Regions from separate parts of the Psychrosphaera haliotis genome, predicted to be linked through region 3. Evidence: predicted binding sites of a transcription regulator. Region 3 holds the regulator's gene; each other region holds the start of a gene.

Region 1 (5,055 bases), 140 kb from region 3:
CCGATACAATGATTGCGACGGTATTATTTGCAATGGCACTATTCGTCACTAAGCCTAACGAAGCAATAGCCACTTGATTCTTGAAATAAAGCGCCGAGTTTGAAGCTTTCGACAGTATTTTATTTATTTTACTAACTAAAAACTCCAAGCCTCCCTGATGTTTCATTAGCTCACTTAAACCACCAATTAATAAACTAAGTAAGAATATTTCCTGCATGTTTGCAAAACCTGCGTAGATATCTTGTCCTAGAGAACCAATTTCATAAGTGCCTACAAACGCACCTGATAAAGCAGAAAGCAAAATACCTAACAATAGAACTAAAAATACATTAAGTCCTAAAACAGCTAGTACGATAATAAAGAAGTAAGGTAAGGCAAGTAAGGCACTCGTTTGTTCGCTGGTTTGAATTGCCTCAATAGGCTCACCACCTAAAAAGATATAAATGGCTAAAACGAAAATAGCAGCGGGCACAGAGAATATTAGATTTTCTTTGAATTTATCTTTTAATTCAGCACCCTGTGTTTTTGTTGAGGCTATGGTTGTGTCTGAAATAAAGCTTAAGTTATCACCAAACATCGCACCGCCCACAATAGCACCAGCCATGACTGCAGGATCAATTTGAGTAACTTCTATAACGCCAAATGCAATAGGCGCCACCGCTCCGATTGTACCCATTGAGGTGCCCATCGCAGTGGCAATAATAGCTGAAATTACAAAAAGGCCAGCTACTAAGTAAGCACTAGGAATAACACCTATACCCAGGTTTACCACGGCTGAAACTCCACCAGCCTCTTTCGCTACCGATGCAAAAGCCCCGGCTAACAGGTAAATCAAACACATGGTAATAACGTTATTATTGCCCATGCCCTTAATTAAGACAGATAAACTGTCATCTAAATTAGGCCTGTTTGGTAAAAGAACTCCATTTAAATACAAAGCTAATAATAGCGCTGGAATAATAGCAACAGGTGCAGGCAATTGATAAAACGCATACTCTACGCCAATTGATTGCAGGTATATCCCAGTTCCCAAAAACAAGAGAATAAATAGACCTAGTGGTAAAAGTGCCCACCCAGATTTTTGCATTTCAGTCATTATGATCCTCTGATTTCATGCAGATTAAATTTAAGTGCAGCAAATGTACCACATGGATATTTAAACGTATAGACGTCTAAATGCTATTTATTTTGATTGTCTAAGGGCCTCGGCTCTTTTGTCTCTCATTTCCACATCAGCTTCAACATTCCAGCCTAACATCTGTTTGTCTATAATTTCAGATAAGGCATCAATATGTTCAGCTTCATCGTTTAAGCAACTTATATACTCAAACTTTTCACCACCTGCTTCTAAAAAGTAATCTCTGTTTTCTTCGCCTATTTCTTCTATTGTCTCTAGGCAATCTGCTGAGAAGCCTGGACAAACAACTTGCACTGACTTAATACCTTCAGATGGAAGTGCTTTTAAAGTGTGATCCAAATAAGGTTTAACCCACTCTTCTTTACCAAATCTTGATTGAAAACAAGTTAGGTATTCGCCCTCACCTAGCCCCAGCTCTTCCGCTAGCAACCTTGATGTTTTATGACACTGGCAAGCATAAGGATCGCCGTTGTGCCAATATCGATTAGGAATACCATGATAAGAGAAAATAAGTTTGTCTGCTTTACCATTTGCTTCCCAAGACTTTCTAATCTTATTTGCTAACGCAACAATCAGCTTCTTCGAGTCAGTATAATGATTTACAAAACGGAGCTCTGGTATAAAACGGGTTTTCTTAAATACATCTGCCACCGCATCAAAAGTTGACGCCGTTGTTGTTGCTGAGTACTGAGGGTACAAAGGCAAAACAATAACCTTTCGAGCGCCTTGGTTAAGCAAGCCCTGCAGTTTACTTTCTACTGAAGGGTTGCCATAACGCATTGCAAAATCGACTATCACATCACTATTATCAGAATAATGTTCCGCGACTTTGTTGGCTATGTTTTGAGTGTTTACTAGCAGCGGCGATCCCTCTTCAGTCCAAACGCCTTTGTAAGCCTTGGCAGAACGACGAGAGCGAAATGGAAGAATCACACCATTTAAAATACACCACCAAATTAGTCGCGGTATTTCTACTACTCGGGGATCCGACAAAAACTCTTTTAGATAAGGCTTTAGCGCTTCTTTAGTGGGCGCATCTGGCGTACCTAAATTTGTTAACAACACGCCTATTTTATCTTGCTGTCCATGGCTGAAATTTGGGGTATTTTGAAACTTCATTATTTTCTCTATATTTACTAATTTTTGCGATTTGAGGTAGTACGCTTACTTTCTCTTTTTCGTTTACTTTAAATGATTTACTAAAAACAGGTTTAGAATTTACATTAAAGGCCGATACATTTTTATTAAAGAGTAGCTCACCACGTCAGAGAGTTGTATGTATTCTAGCGCGATAAAACTAGTTTTGCTGATAACTTTATTACTTAACAGTAATTTAGTTAAGTCAGCTGTGCCAAGTGATCAGGCCAATAGCCAAACGACAAATCAACTGAGTGCTTCTTCATTATTATTCCAAGACTTAAAACGTTACATTCCTGAGCAAAACGTTCGAGTCCTTAAAACAGAAAAAAACGAACAATTTGTCGCCTTACACAAAGAAGAAACAACAGGTATTCCTAAGGGAATTGCTTTTATATTGCCCGATATCAATCAATCTATTTTTAGGCAGGCCGTGACTACTGCACTTTATAAAGACTTAGACAACTACGGCTGGACATCATTAGTTCTCACCATGCCTTCGTTACCAGAGCTAAAACAAGCCTGGGTAAATGAATCTGATAGCCCGCAAGAAAATGAGCAAGTTGAGACTTCTGATCAATCAGAGCAACAAGGCGCCGCGCAGAGCACTTCCGACGAGTCGTCACAACAAACTGAATCTCAGAATGATCAGCAAACGGAAAATACTGACGACACAACAAGTAATGTTGAGCAAGCAGCCATTGACCCATCTTTATACGCACAATTGGAAGACTTGAGTCCTAATTATGAGGCAGAGTTCAGCGAGCGAATTCAAAAAGCGATTGGTGAACGTTTAGAATCTGGCTTTGAGTTTACTAGCATTTATCCCGGCTTTTATTTAATGATTTGTGAGGGGCAATCCTGCTTTTGGTTAAATCGATTAATAGCGGAGCAAAAAATACCTGAACCTGACGGTTTAATCATGATTGGTGCCTATATGCCACAAGCAGATTTAAACCGAGCTTTTGCAGATGAAGTGGCTAAAACTGAGTTTCCAGTGCTTGACATTATTTCAGCAAACCATAACCAATGGACACATGCGATAAAGAAGTGGCGAAAGAAAATGGCACGTAAAAATTTCAAAACTAACTATCGCCAACGTGAACTCACTTTCTTTTTTGACTACCGAGACCAACAGAGAAGAATGATAAAAGAAATATACGGTTTTACTAACGCCGTGGGCTTATAGATTATTGGATTAGTTAGTTGGTTAGTTGGTGGTTGGGCGCTCTCACTCACCCAGCAAGCATTTAACAAAGGAAGCGAGTGAACTGGAAGGTTTAAAGCTCGCTTAAAAGTCACGAGCCTTTTTGATAATTTCATAAGCAGACTGTATATCTTGAGTTTTTTGTTTGGCCACTTCCATCATCTCTGGCGGTAACCCTTTGGCAACCAGTTTATCCGGGTGGTTTTGAGACATTAAACGCTTATATGCCCTTTTGATATCTCTCACTGAATCTCTGTCACTTACTCCAATTACAGCATAGGCGTCTAATAAGCTTGGCGCTTTTGCTTCTTGAGAAGAAGAACTCTTTCGATCATATTGTTTGTACTTTTCTTGTTGCTGCTGTTTATAATTTTGGAAGCGCATTTCTGCTTCCCACATGGCAATCAACTGAGTCAGATTACGCTTATTAAAGCCCAGTTGCTTAGCAATGTTAATTAACAAGTTATATTCGTCAGCTTCCAGAATAGAGTCTGAGTAGGCCGTTTGAATTTGGATTTCTAAAAAAAACTGGCATAAGTCTCGGCGATTGCCAAAATGGTTCTTAAATTGTTTTATTTTTTTCTTTAATGGAAAACCAAGTAACTTGCCTTCACGAAATGCATCCTTCGCTTCCGCGACTTGCTGTTCGTTTAGGCGCATTTGATCCATAAAGTCATTGGCGGTTTTTATATGTTCTGGCGTTACACGGCCGCTGGCTTTTGCAACATGCCCCATAACTGAAAACGTAGTGTAAAAGAAGATTGATTGTTTGGCATCATTACTTATTAACCACTCTTCAACGTTACCTTTGTCATTCATTCGTTGTAGAGCTTTGTCAAATAAGTGGCCGATCCACAACCCAGCTAACGCCCCTAAAAAATGGCGAACCAATAAAAAACCAAACAACGCACCTGCTATTTTTCCTATCACTACTAATCACTTCCAACTAATGAAACGTTTAAACCGGATTAATTACACTCAATTTCCGCTAGTTTCGTAGTATACAATAAAAAAATCGTATAGAATTCATCAGTTATTAAATTATTTTAGACCAGCGAAATTATGCGTTTCACGCTTCTGGTTATTGGTTAGTTGAGGTTATTTAAAGTTTGAAAAAGCACTCTGCACAAAAGGCACTTATTTTATGGACAGGTTTGGTATGTTTGCCAGCTTTTGCAGATCCACTATGCCATCAACCGTTACAATCAAAAAGTGCATTAAAATCAGTCTCTAATGCATTTAGCGGAACAATCCCCCAAGATACATTTGTTGTTCAAAGTGATTCCACAGACATCATTCGAGGCGAGAGAATTCAATTCGATGGCAACGTTATTATTTTTCAAAAACAACAAACCGTGCGAGCCGAACAAGCAACCTTTGATGAAGAAACCGGACAATTTTTAGCCCAAGGTAATGTCGAACTGTCTTCACAAGCTGCCACTGTGATTGGTGAATCAATCTTCATTGATGAAAAGAACAAAAATTTCGAGCTAATAAGCGCCGATTATCAATTTGGATTTAACGCCGGACGAGGCACTGCTCAATCTTTTTCAATAAAAAACAACAACGAACT
Region 2 (5,055 bases), on a different contig from region 3:
ATGGCCAAACATGCCATACTTTAAATTATGTTTATCCAGTACAGCCCTAAATTCCGAGATAAAATCTGCTAAATTCTCTGGTGGGACTGCTGTATCCTCAGCAAAAGCGATCGGCTTTTTATCTCCCTGAACGTTACCTAGTAAGCCCACTGATTTTTTACGCATGGCATAAACTCGGCCCATGTCTGCACGGTCATTTGTCACGCTGTAAGTGAGAACACCGGATTGCTGCTTGGCAATCAAATCGTCTAATCGGTTACACAGGCTTGAAACCTTCGCCGTTTGGTTCTGATCATCTTCGTCATTAAACTCAACAATATTTAAGCCATCAACAACACTACCAGGCTTTTCTATAATCAAATCTGCTACGTCCGCCCAAACCACATCTTGTTTCGCTAGGTTCAGAACTGTGCTGTCAATGGTCTCAACTGATGTTGCTTTTGCGTCGACTAAAAAAGGAGAGTTACGTAAAGCCGAATCAAAACTATCGTAGGTGATATTAATCATGGTTTTGAATTTTGCGATAGGCGTTATATTTAACTTTGCTTCTGTTATAAACGCCAATGTACCTTCAGAACCAGCTAATACCCTTCCTAAGTCAAACTCAGTTAAATCGTCGTTAAAAACATGCTCTAAATCATAGCCGGTCAAAAAGCGATTTAATCTTGGAAACGTTTCAAGGATTTTATTTCGTTGTGAAAAACATGTTTCGTAAACTTGGCGGTAAATTTTTGCATTTTGATCATCGCTGTTCGCAATCTTCAATGCTTCAGACGTTAACATTTTTTTGGTAGAAAGGTTGTGCCCTGAAACAGTGACAGCATCTAGCTCTATAACATGATCACTAGTTTTGCCATAAACGAGTGAACCTTGACCAGATGCGTCAGTATTTATCATACCGCCTATGGTAGCTCTGTTTGAAGTAGATAAGTCTGGTGCAAAAAAGAAACCATAGGGCTTCAAAAAGTCATTTAATTGATCCTTGATAACACCTGACTGTACACGGACCCATTTTTCTTCAACGTTTATTTCGATTATCTCTCGCATATGACGAGACATATCTACAACTATGTAATTAGTTAGTGACTGTCCATTAGTGCCCGTACCACCGCCCTTTGGTGTGAACTTTAAGTGCTTGTATTCGTTTTTGTTTGCTGCCGACATTATTGCTAAAACATCAGCTTTAGTTTTAGGGAATAAGATTGCTTGAGGAATGGCTTGGTAAATACTGTTATCCGTAGACTGGGATAATCGAGAGCCGTAACTTGTCTCAATGTCACCACAATATGATGAGCTTCGTTCTGATAATAACGAACAGAAGTCAGCAACAACTGGGTCTAACGTTTTTTGAGCGGGAATTCTACGGATCATAGCGGCTGTAATACTCAACAATCTAAACTTAATTAGCTTGATTATAACCAGTTCTACCCAACTAAGTCTAAACTTCTTGATGCAGTTAACGTATTGAACCAACTATCGATATCCATTGAGTTAGGACGTTCAATACTATGAATATTCACTATTTTCGAATGATTAGTAGCTTTTGGTTCATGAGATGAATTTGAATGTTCCTGACTTCCTATAATTGCGGGATTGACCGTTCGTTGTTTTACGTTGTAATCCAAGCTGTCTATAAGACTTTGTTCTAGCAATTGGCTTTTATAAGATAGAGCTTCAGGCCTAAGTGTATTTTCTAGACGGACATCTTGAAAATGGCCATTGGATATTAATTCATTCTGGTGTGTAGAACGTTGTCGGTCTGTTTGTCCATAAAGCGGTGCACTCGGAGTAGAAAAAATTTGTTGAACATTTTTATCCGTAAGCGTTGTACGTGTAGAAACCTGATTAAACTGGTCAAACTCAGTTGCGTCTTTCGTTAACATCGACAACAACATCTTAAAACTACCGCTGTCCGAACTATCTACTGCTTTTCTGATGTCATTGTAATACACCGACTCACGAACAACATTGGCAGTCTGATTCACAGTGGAATATTCAGGGCTGTAATCTACATTATTTGACACTATGGCTACTTCTTTAAAACCTTAACTAGTCATTATTTCGGCAGTCGTCAAATTTTCTTTAATTATTTGTTTACAGAATTTTTTTCTTTGTTATTATGCGTCTCGTTCTGGAGGGGTTCCCGAGTGGCCAAAGGGATCAGACTGTAAATCTGACGGTTCTACCTTCGGTGGTTCGAATCCACCTCCCTCCACCACATTTCAAAAGAAAGGCACAACACTTGTTGTGCCTTTCTTGATCTCAATCTCCGCGTATTCTAATGATTATCATAAAAATTACCGCTCGATATTTGTAAATTTGCCATTTCGGATATATACCTTTAAGACATTAATTGTTTTTAAGGTCTCAACAATGCGAAAAAATGTTTATTTAGTTACCGCTATTTGCACATTGCTCGCACATGGAAGTGCTAAAGCCGATATCGATTTTACTGGCTTTGCAAGTATAACGGCGGGTAAAGTTTTAAGTGGCGACGGTGTACCCCATTATGACGTTCCTCCCACATTTTTAGCTGATTACCCAATTGTATCGGCCTACAGTGAAGATTTATCTTTTAAACAAGAAAGTTTATTCGGACTGCAAGTTAAAGCAACGCTGTCAGATGGACTTTCTGCGACAGCTCAAATTGTTTCTCGAGGCGCTGATAGTTTCGATACTACATTTGAATGGGCCTACCTTTCGTACGAAATTAATGATCAATGGACCATACAGGCTGGTAAAAAACGCCTACCGCTCTTTTACTACTCAGATTTTTATGATGTAGGCTTTGCTTATGTTTGGCTTAGACCGCCTGCTGACACCTATACCTGGCAAGTATTTAACTACAACGGTATAAATGCACTTTATTCTGGACATATTGGTGACTGGTCTATAAGCAGTAACTTTTATACCGGTAAAGAAGAAAGCGAAAACAACAGATTGTTGAGTCAGTTTTTCTTTATAGAGCCAACAACAGAGATTTGGAAAGATATTTTTGGAGCTGTATTTAACGCTAGTAACGACTGGTTAGAATTGCGTTTCACCGCAATGACTTATACAAACGAGCGTTTTCGTAGCGGAGTGCAACAAACTTGGGGTGGAAAAACAGAGCGCGATGGTACTTTTTTAGGAATGGCCATAAACGCCACCTGGGGTGATACTTTCCTACTTACCGAAATAAACCAACTTGAATTAGATGACGATGGAGAACTTGATTCTCTAATGGTGAGTATTGGCCATAACTTTGGCACCTTCACACCATACTTATCATATTCAAAGCTTGATCAAACTGGTGATTACCTAGACGGTTCACCAATTAGTGACGGCGAGGACCACGATACTACTTCTGTAGGTATCCGTTATGACTTCCATCCATCAGCTGCATTTAAAGTTCAATATGATGTTGTAAACGATAATTCATATGAATATGCAGTAGCTGGTGACAGTAAAGCACTTACATTTGGTATAGATTTAGTTTTCTAGGGGAAAAAAATGAAAAAACTTTTATTAATATTAGCAGCACTATCGTTTAACTCGTTTGCAGAAATCGCAGTTATTGTTCATCCGTCAAATGACTCAGCTTTGGATGAAAAATCCGTAGCTCGTATCTTTACAGGCAAAATGAAGTCGTTCCCCAATGGGAATCAAATCATTCCTGTTAATTTGGATAATAGCCAGGCTGCAACTTCAGAATTCAATGAGAAGGTATTGAAACGTTCTGAAAGCCAATTAAAAGCATATTGGTCAAAGCTTGTGTTTACCGGTAAAGGAACCCCTCCTCAGTCTGTAGCGAACTCGGAAGAGGTACTTAAGCTCGTTTCTACCAACCCAAGTGTTATCGGATATATCGATGCTTCGAAGGTAACGGGAGATGTAAAGGTGGTTACTAAGTTTTAATAACTAAACGAAGCTAATACCAAAAAACCCCAGGCTTTATTACAAAGTCTGGGGTTTTTATTAGTTTGAATAATTAAAAGTTTTGTTTAGACCATGTCCATAATCATAGACGAAGGGTTTTCTAGATACTTTGTCCATAAATTATTAAAGCGAGCAATTGTACCGCCATCGATTATACGATGATCACCAGACCAGCTAACGTTCATCATTCTTCTAGCTTCTACTTCACCTTGATCATTAAACCTAGGTAATAGCTGCATCTTGCCTAGCGCAACTATTGCTACTTCAGGCTTGTTGATAATTGGTGTTGCTGTAGTACCACCTAAAGCGCCAATATTTGATATTGAAATAGTACCGCCTTTAAGCTGTTCAGGGGACAATCTACCTGCCCTAGCTTGCTCGGTAACTTCAGTCATCTTAACTGCAATTTCTTTAATGCTTAAAGATTCACAACCTTTAATATTTGGCACAAGTAACCCCACTTTAGAATCAACAGCCATACCAATATTATGCTCAGAATAGTAAGTTAACTCTGTACAATCAGCATTAGGCTTAGAATTCATTATTGGGAACTGTTTCATCGCCAAAGACATCGCTTTCATGAAGAAAGGCATCATGGTTAACTTAATACCTTGCGCTTCGTACTCTGGCTTCAACTGTTTTCTAAGTGCGTATAGCGCAGTTAGATCAATCTCATCTGAGTAGGTAAAGTGAGGTATCGTTGAAACTGAGTCTTGCATTGCTTTTGCCATTGCAGACTTAACACCACGAATAGGTTCTACTCTTGTTAAAGGTTGAGTTACTTTTTCAACTGCCCCTGCATTTAACGAAGAAGCCGGCGTAGCAGAAGCCTGTTGCGTAGCACTGTGATTTAATAAGTCTTGCTTATAAACTCGCCCTTTAGCGCCTGTGCCCTGAACCATAGTAATATCTAAGTTCATTTCTCTAGCTAAACGTCTAACTGCTGGAGAAGCAACGGCTTTTTTACCATTAGGTAATATTTTATTTGAGTCAACTTGTGCAGATGAAGACACGTTTTGAGTATTATTAGTAACTGCCTTTTCAGCTTTAACTTGCTGAGTTAGGCTTTCCGCCTGAGCAGGTCCATTCCCGGCCACAGCAATTGCAAATAACGGCTGATGTACAATCGCTATTTCA
Region 3 (5,055 bases):
TAATGATGTAGAGCGTTTAGCAATTCGGGAGCTGCAGGTTCTGGCTGATCTCCAGCTTTTACCTGTTCGAACATCTCATTGACGGTATCAAGAGCTTGCAGGATAACATCCATCAATTCTGGTGTTACACTTCTCTTGCCTGTTCTCAAAATATCAAACACGTTTTCAGCACCATGACAAGCATCAACTAAATTAGTCAATGCTAAAAATCCAGCGCCACCTTTTACGGTGTGAAAACCACGAAATATAGAGTTTAGTAGGTCAGCGTTTTCTGGATCGTTTTCCAGTTCAACTAACTCTTCTGATAGCAACTCTAAAATTTCTGCTGCTTCAATTAAGAAATCTTGTAGTATTTCTTGATCCACGTCCAATGCCATTCGGCATCTCCCCTAATTTAAAAGCCTAAACTAGACAATAGGTCATCAACTTCATCTTGATTAGAAACTGCATCTTCGCGAGTCTCTGCATCAATAATCGGTCCCTCTGCCCCATTGTTATCGACTGGTTTCTTCGCTTCATTAGCTGTATTTTGGTTAGGTTCACCAAAAACAGTTAATAAGTGAATCAGGCTTTCTTCAACTTCTTTAACAAGCTCTATAACTCGTTTGATAACCTGCCCAGTTAAATCTTGAAAGTCTTGAGCTAACAAAATTTCTGTCATAATCGCATGAATTTTTGCGCTATCCGTCTCCGCACTTTCCATAAACTCATTTATGGAATAGCAAAGTGACTTAAACTCGCCTAATTCAATCTGACGTTGCATTAGCTTGTCCCATTCGGGTTTCAGCTTAACAATATCACTATTGATTTTATCTGTCAGTGGAAGCCCTGTGTCTATGGCGTCCATTGTTTTATTTGCTGCGTCTTCTGTTACTTTCATAACATAGTTTAGACGCTCTTTTGCATCTGGGATATCATCTGACGCTAAATTTGCAATCTTAGGGTCTAGTTGAAAGTTGCTTAGAGAGTCGTGTAATTGCCTAGTTAGCTTTCCTACTTCACCAAAAAGCTCACCATGTTCCTTACTCGTAACTTCGCGTAATATCATGTTAGCAGATGCATTGTCTCCAGCCTCAAGCGCCTCAACGAGGGCTTTTGCGTCTTCCAACGAAATCTGCGGGTTAGTCTCTTCAGACATAGCGACCCCTTATCAGATTATTCTAATCGTTCGAAGATTTTATCCAGCTTGCCTTTCAATGTAGCTGCAGTAAATGGCTTAACAATATATCCATTCACACCGGCTTGGGCCGCCGCTACAATCTGCTCTTTTTTAGCTTCGGCAGTTACCATCATTACAGGCATATGCTTGAGTTTATCGTCTTTACGAATTTCTCTAAGCAGATCGATTCCCTGCATTCCTGGCATATTCCAGTCTGTTACTACAAAATCAAAATCACCATTTTGTAACATTGGCAACGCTGTGCTGCCATCATCTGCTTCTGAGACATTAGTAAACCCTAAGTCACGAAGAAGGTTCTTGATGATTCTTCTCATTGTTGAAAAGTCATCAACAACCAGAATTTTCATATTCTTATCCAAAGCATCCTCCAGTGAGGTAAATTATTAATTTACAGTAATTATTATTAATAAAAATTGGCAATATACAAGTTAAATCAACCAATCTTTTAATCTTGACTTTAATCGAACAAGTGCTTGGCTATGAATTTGACTCACTCTAGACTCACTAACATTGAGAATTTCGCCTATCTCTCTTAAATTTAGCTCATCATCGTAATAAAGTGACAAAATCATTGCTTCTCTTTCTGGTAAGGTTTTTATAGTACTTGATAGGCTCTTGTTAAATGAGCTTTTTTCTACCCCACCATAAGTTAAATCTTTACCACTTTCACTTGCTGGGGCTATAACATCTTCCGTTACACCCAAGTCTTCTAAACCCAACACCTTGCCATTTGTTGCTTCTTTCAGCATCTGATGATATTGGTCGATTGAAACATTTAAGGATTCTGCAACTTCAACGTCTTTAACGTCTCGGCCTAAGGCAGACTCTAGTTGAGATATTTTTTCTGCAACCATTCTTGAGTTTCGATGAACAGACCTAGGAGTCCAATCTCCACGCCTCATCTCATCTAACATAGACCCACGTATACGGATACCCGCATAAGTTTCGAAGCTCGCTCCTTTGCTGTGATCAAAGTTCTTAGATGCTTCAATAAGTCCTATCATGCCAGCCTGAATTAAATCATCAACTAAAACACTATCGGGCAGCCGAGCTGCTAAATGGTGAGCAATCCTTTTTACCAAAACTGAATGTTTTTCCACAACATTCGACAATGTTTGTTGAGCTTCGTAGGCGGTCGCTACTTTATTGTTCAACAGAAACCTCTTAGTTGACCAGTTGCTCTAAAAAAAACTCTAAATTACCAGACGCATGTGATGGTGTTGGCCATTTATTAATTTTTGCTGCCAACGTTTTAAATGCCACCGCTGAAGGTGAACGGGGAAACGCATCTACAATAGCCTTTTGACGACGAACCGCTTTACGCAAGTTATCATCAAAGGGAATAATGGCGGTTAGTTCCAACGTTACATCTAAAAACCTGTCTGTAACCATAGTCAATTTTTTGAATAAATCCCGCCCTTCCTTCATCGTTCTTACCATATTAGCAACAACTTTGAATTTCGCTACGCCATGATCACGATTCAATATCTTAATAAGTGCATAAGCATCTGTAATTGAAGTTGGTTCATCACACACAACGCAAAGAACTTCGTGAGAAGCTCTTGAGAAGGATAGCACCATATCTGATATTCCGGCGGCGGTATCGACAATAAATACATCAACCGGCGTTTTCATTTCGCTGAAAGCCCTAATTAAACCAGCGTGCTGGGCGGCAGAAAGCTCAACCATATCGATTGAGCCTGATGTTGCAGGGACAATTTTTATACCCGATGGGCCTTCGACTAAAATATCGTCTAATTCGGCCTCACCTGATAATACATGTGAGAGATTTTTATGGACGCGAAGCCCAAGCATAACATCGCAATTCGCTAACCCGAGGTCAGCATCAAGCACAAGAACGTTAAGTCCTGTTTGCGCCAAAGCAATTGCAGTATTTAGCGATACGCTGGTTTTTCCAACTCCGCCCTTTCCACCTGTTACTGCAATAACTTTTGTTTTTTTCGCCATCGACATATTTCGTAAACCGCTAGCTTGATCAGAAGTAATATTAATCATACATGCCCACTGCTTTTGGCACTACCTTATTATTTTTATTAGAAACTTTTTCTTTAAGTTCATATAGCTGATTAGCTTTTTGCACAATTTTCTGTCCATTTGCAACCCTTATGTCCTCTGGTACGCGTTGACCGTTGGTTAAATAGCCAATTGGTAGTCGATTATGAATTGCAACACTAATTAACTCACCTAAACTCAAAGACTCATCTATTTTAGTAAAGATACAGCCCGACAGTGGAATTGTTTTAAAATGTTGAACACTTTCGTGTAAAACACTCATTTGAGATGTTGCTGAAAGCACTAAGTAATTTTTAATATTTACTCTTGATTTTGTTAATAAATGATTCAAACGTTCCGTCAATTTAATGTCTCTTTGGCTCATTCCTGCTGTATCTATTAACAATAGCTTTTTATCTCGTAATTGGTAGATCGCTTCTGAAAGTTCTTCAGTATTTTTTGCTTGCTTAAGTGGACAGCCGAGTATTTTTGCATAAGTACCCAATTGCTCTAATGCACCAATCCTAAAACTATCAGTGGTAATCAGACCCACTTTATCGGCACCATGGATTTGCGCAAAACGTGCTGCTAACTTTGCAATTGTAGTCGTTTTACCAACGCCTGTAGGACCAACTAATGAATACACGCCGCCACGTTTAATAATTTCATTATCGGTTGTATTTAACTGCTCAGTTAATAGCTCAAGCATTTTTGGCCAAGCCTGCTGAGCTTCTAGGTCATCGCTAATAAAATGAGATAAATGTTCAGCAACATTTGACGATAGGCCCATGTTATTTAACTTTTTAACTAACATTGCTTTAACTGGAGATTTACGATTAGCGTCTTGTAACATTAGTTCAGAAACTTGATGCTTTAGCAGCTCTTTAATGGAATTCATTTCATCTTTTAAGTCCGACATTTGCTTGTCAAACTGACCTTGAATTACATTGTGGCCCGATATGTTATTTGGTTGTTCGTTAATTTGACTTACGTTATTTTGCGGCGCAGCTACAGGCGCTACTTGGTTAGTATTTATTTGCTCAGACTGGTCTTGCACTGTGTTGCGAGCACGGTTTAGCCACTGCTCAAATTCTGACTCGGCTTGTTGTGAAAGTGCTTGTGTTGCCAATTCAGATTTTTGTTGGTTAGATAAATCATTATTAGCAGCCGCAACTTGCGGCACAGAGTTTGGCTGGTAAGTATTTGAAGGTGTGCCAGCTGAGTCGGCTCTTTGGCGCTTGAGCAACTCTTCAAGTGAGCTTGCTATCTTTGCAGCCCCTTCTGCATTTGGACCATCAAACTGATGTGCATTAGGTGCAGAAGCAGAGTTTGCTACTGGCGTATTTTGAGCTAAAGCTGGTGATTTAGGTTGAGGCTGCGCATCAGCGTCAATTGCTGCAACAATTTCTACACCTGTCGCTGTTTTTTTATTGGACATAATTACAGCTTCTGGACCTAACTCTTCTTTAACTTGAGTTAGTGCCGTTCTCATATCTTTTGCAAAATAACGCTTAATTTTCACTTTAAACCTCCGTCAAACAGCTCTAACCAACTGAACTGACAATCTTAATTTGTTTTTCTTCCGGTATTTCTTGATAAGACAAGATAACCATGCCTGGTAAGCTATGTTTAACAAAACGAGATAACACGCTTCGCAACATTCCAGAGGTCAATAATATTGACGGCTCACCTGATAATTCCAGATTCCTGTGTGCTTCAGCTAAAGAAGTTTGAATTCGTTCAGCTAAGCCAGGCTCTATGCCAGCACCTTCATTTCCGGCTGACTGCAGGGACTGTTGCAACATCTGTTCCAACTCAGGCGCCAAGGTTATGACAGGTATTTCATTAGTTGAACCAGCGAT

Evidence for each region. The regulator FliA, encoded in region 3, starts transcription of late flagellar genes. The targets are predictions, from matches to a motif close to CTAAAGNTNNNNNNNNNNNNGCCGATA.
Region 1: ABD009_RS04100 (DUF3530 family protein) is a predicted target of FliA. The motif match lies at 2,348-2,374, and genes of this name have one in related genera.
Region 2: ABD009_RS00765 (VC2046/SO_2500 family protein) is a predicted target of FliA. The motif match lies at 2,060-2,086, and genes of this name have one in related genera.

What each region holds. Positions count from the first base shown of each region.
Region 1 covers NZ_BAAAFQ010000004.1:318,725-323,779, forward strand. The annotation lists gene ABD009_RS04090 (Na+/H+ antiporter NhaC family protein) at 1-1,096, opposite strand, end outside; gene hemH (ferrochelatase) at 1,184-2,257, opposite strand; gene ABD009_RS04100 (DUF3530 family protein) at 2,415-3,464, shown strand; gene djlA (co-chaperone DjlA) at 3,567-4,412, opposite strand; gene ABD009_RS04110 (LPS-assembly protein LptD) at 4,592-5,055, shown strand, end outside.
Region 2 covers NZ_BAAAFQ010000001.1:170,668-175,722, reverse strand. The annotation lists gene ydiJ (D-2-hydroxyglutarate dehydrogenase YdiJ) at 1-1,371, opposite strand, end outside; gene ABD009_RS00765 (VC2046/SO_2500 family protein) at 1,425-2,024, opposite strand; tRNA gene ABD009_RS00760 (tRNA-Tyr) at 2,134-2,218, shown strand; gene ABD009_RS00755 (porin) at 2,374-3,483, shown strand; gene ABD009_RS00750 (type 2 periplasmic-binding domain-containing protein) at 3,493-3,897, shown strand; gene ABD009_RS00745 (dihydrolipoyllysine-residue acetyltransferase) at 3,984-5,055, opposite strand, start outside.
Region 3 covers NZ_BAAAFQ010000004.1:182,568-187,622, forward strand. The annotation lists gene ABD009_RS03490 (chemotaxis protein CheA) at 1-377, opposite strand, end outside; gene ABD009_RS03495 (protein phosphatase CheZ) at 395-1,138, opposite strand; gene cheY (chemotaxis response regulator CheY) at 1,156-1,539, opposite strand; gene ABD009_RS03505 (RNA polymerase sigma factor FliA) at 1,609-2,334, opposite strand; gene ABD009_RS03510 (MinD/ParA family protein) at 2,345-3,196, opposite strand; gene flhF (flagellar biosynthesis GTPase FlhF) at 3,189-4,715, opposite strand; gene flhA (flagellar biosynthesis protein FlhA) at 4,738-5,055, opposite strand, start outside.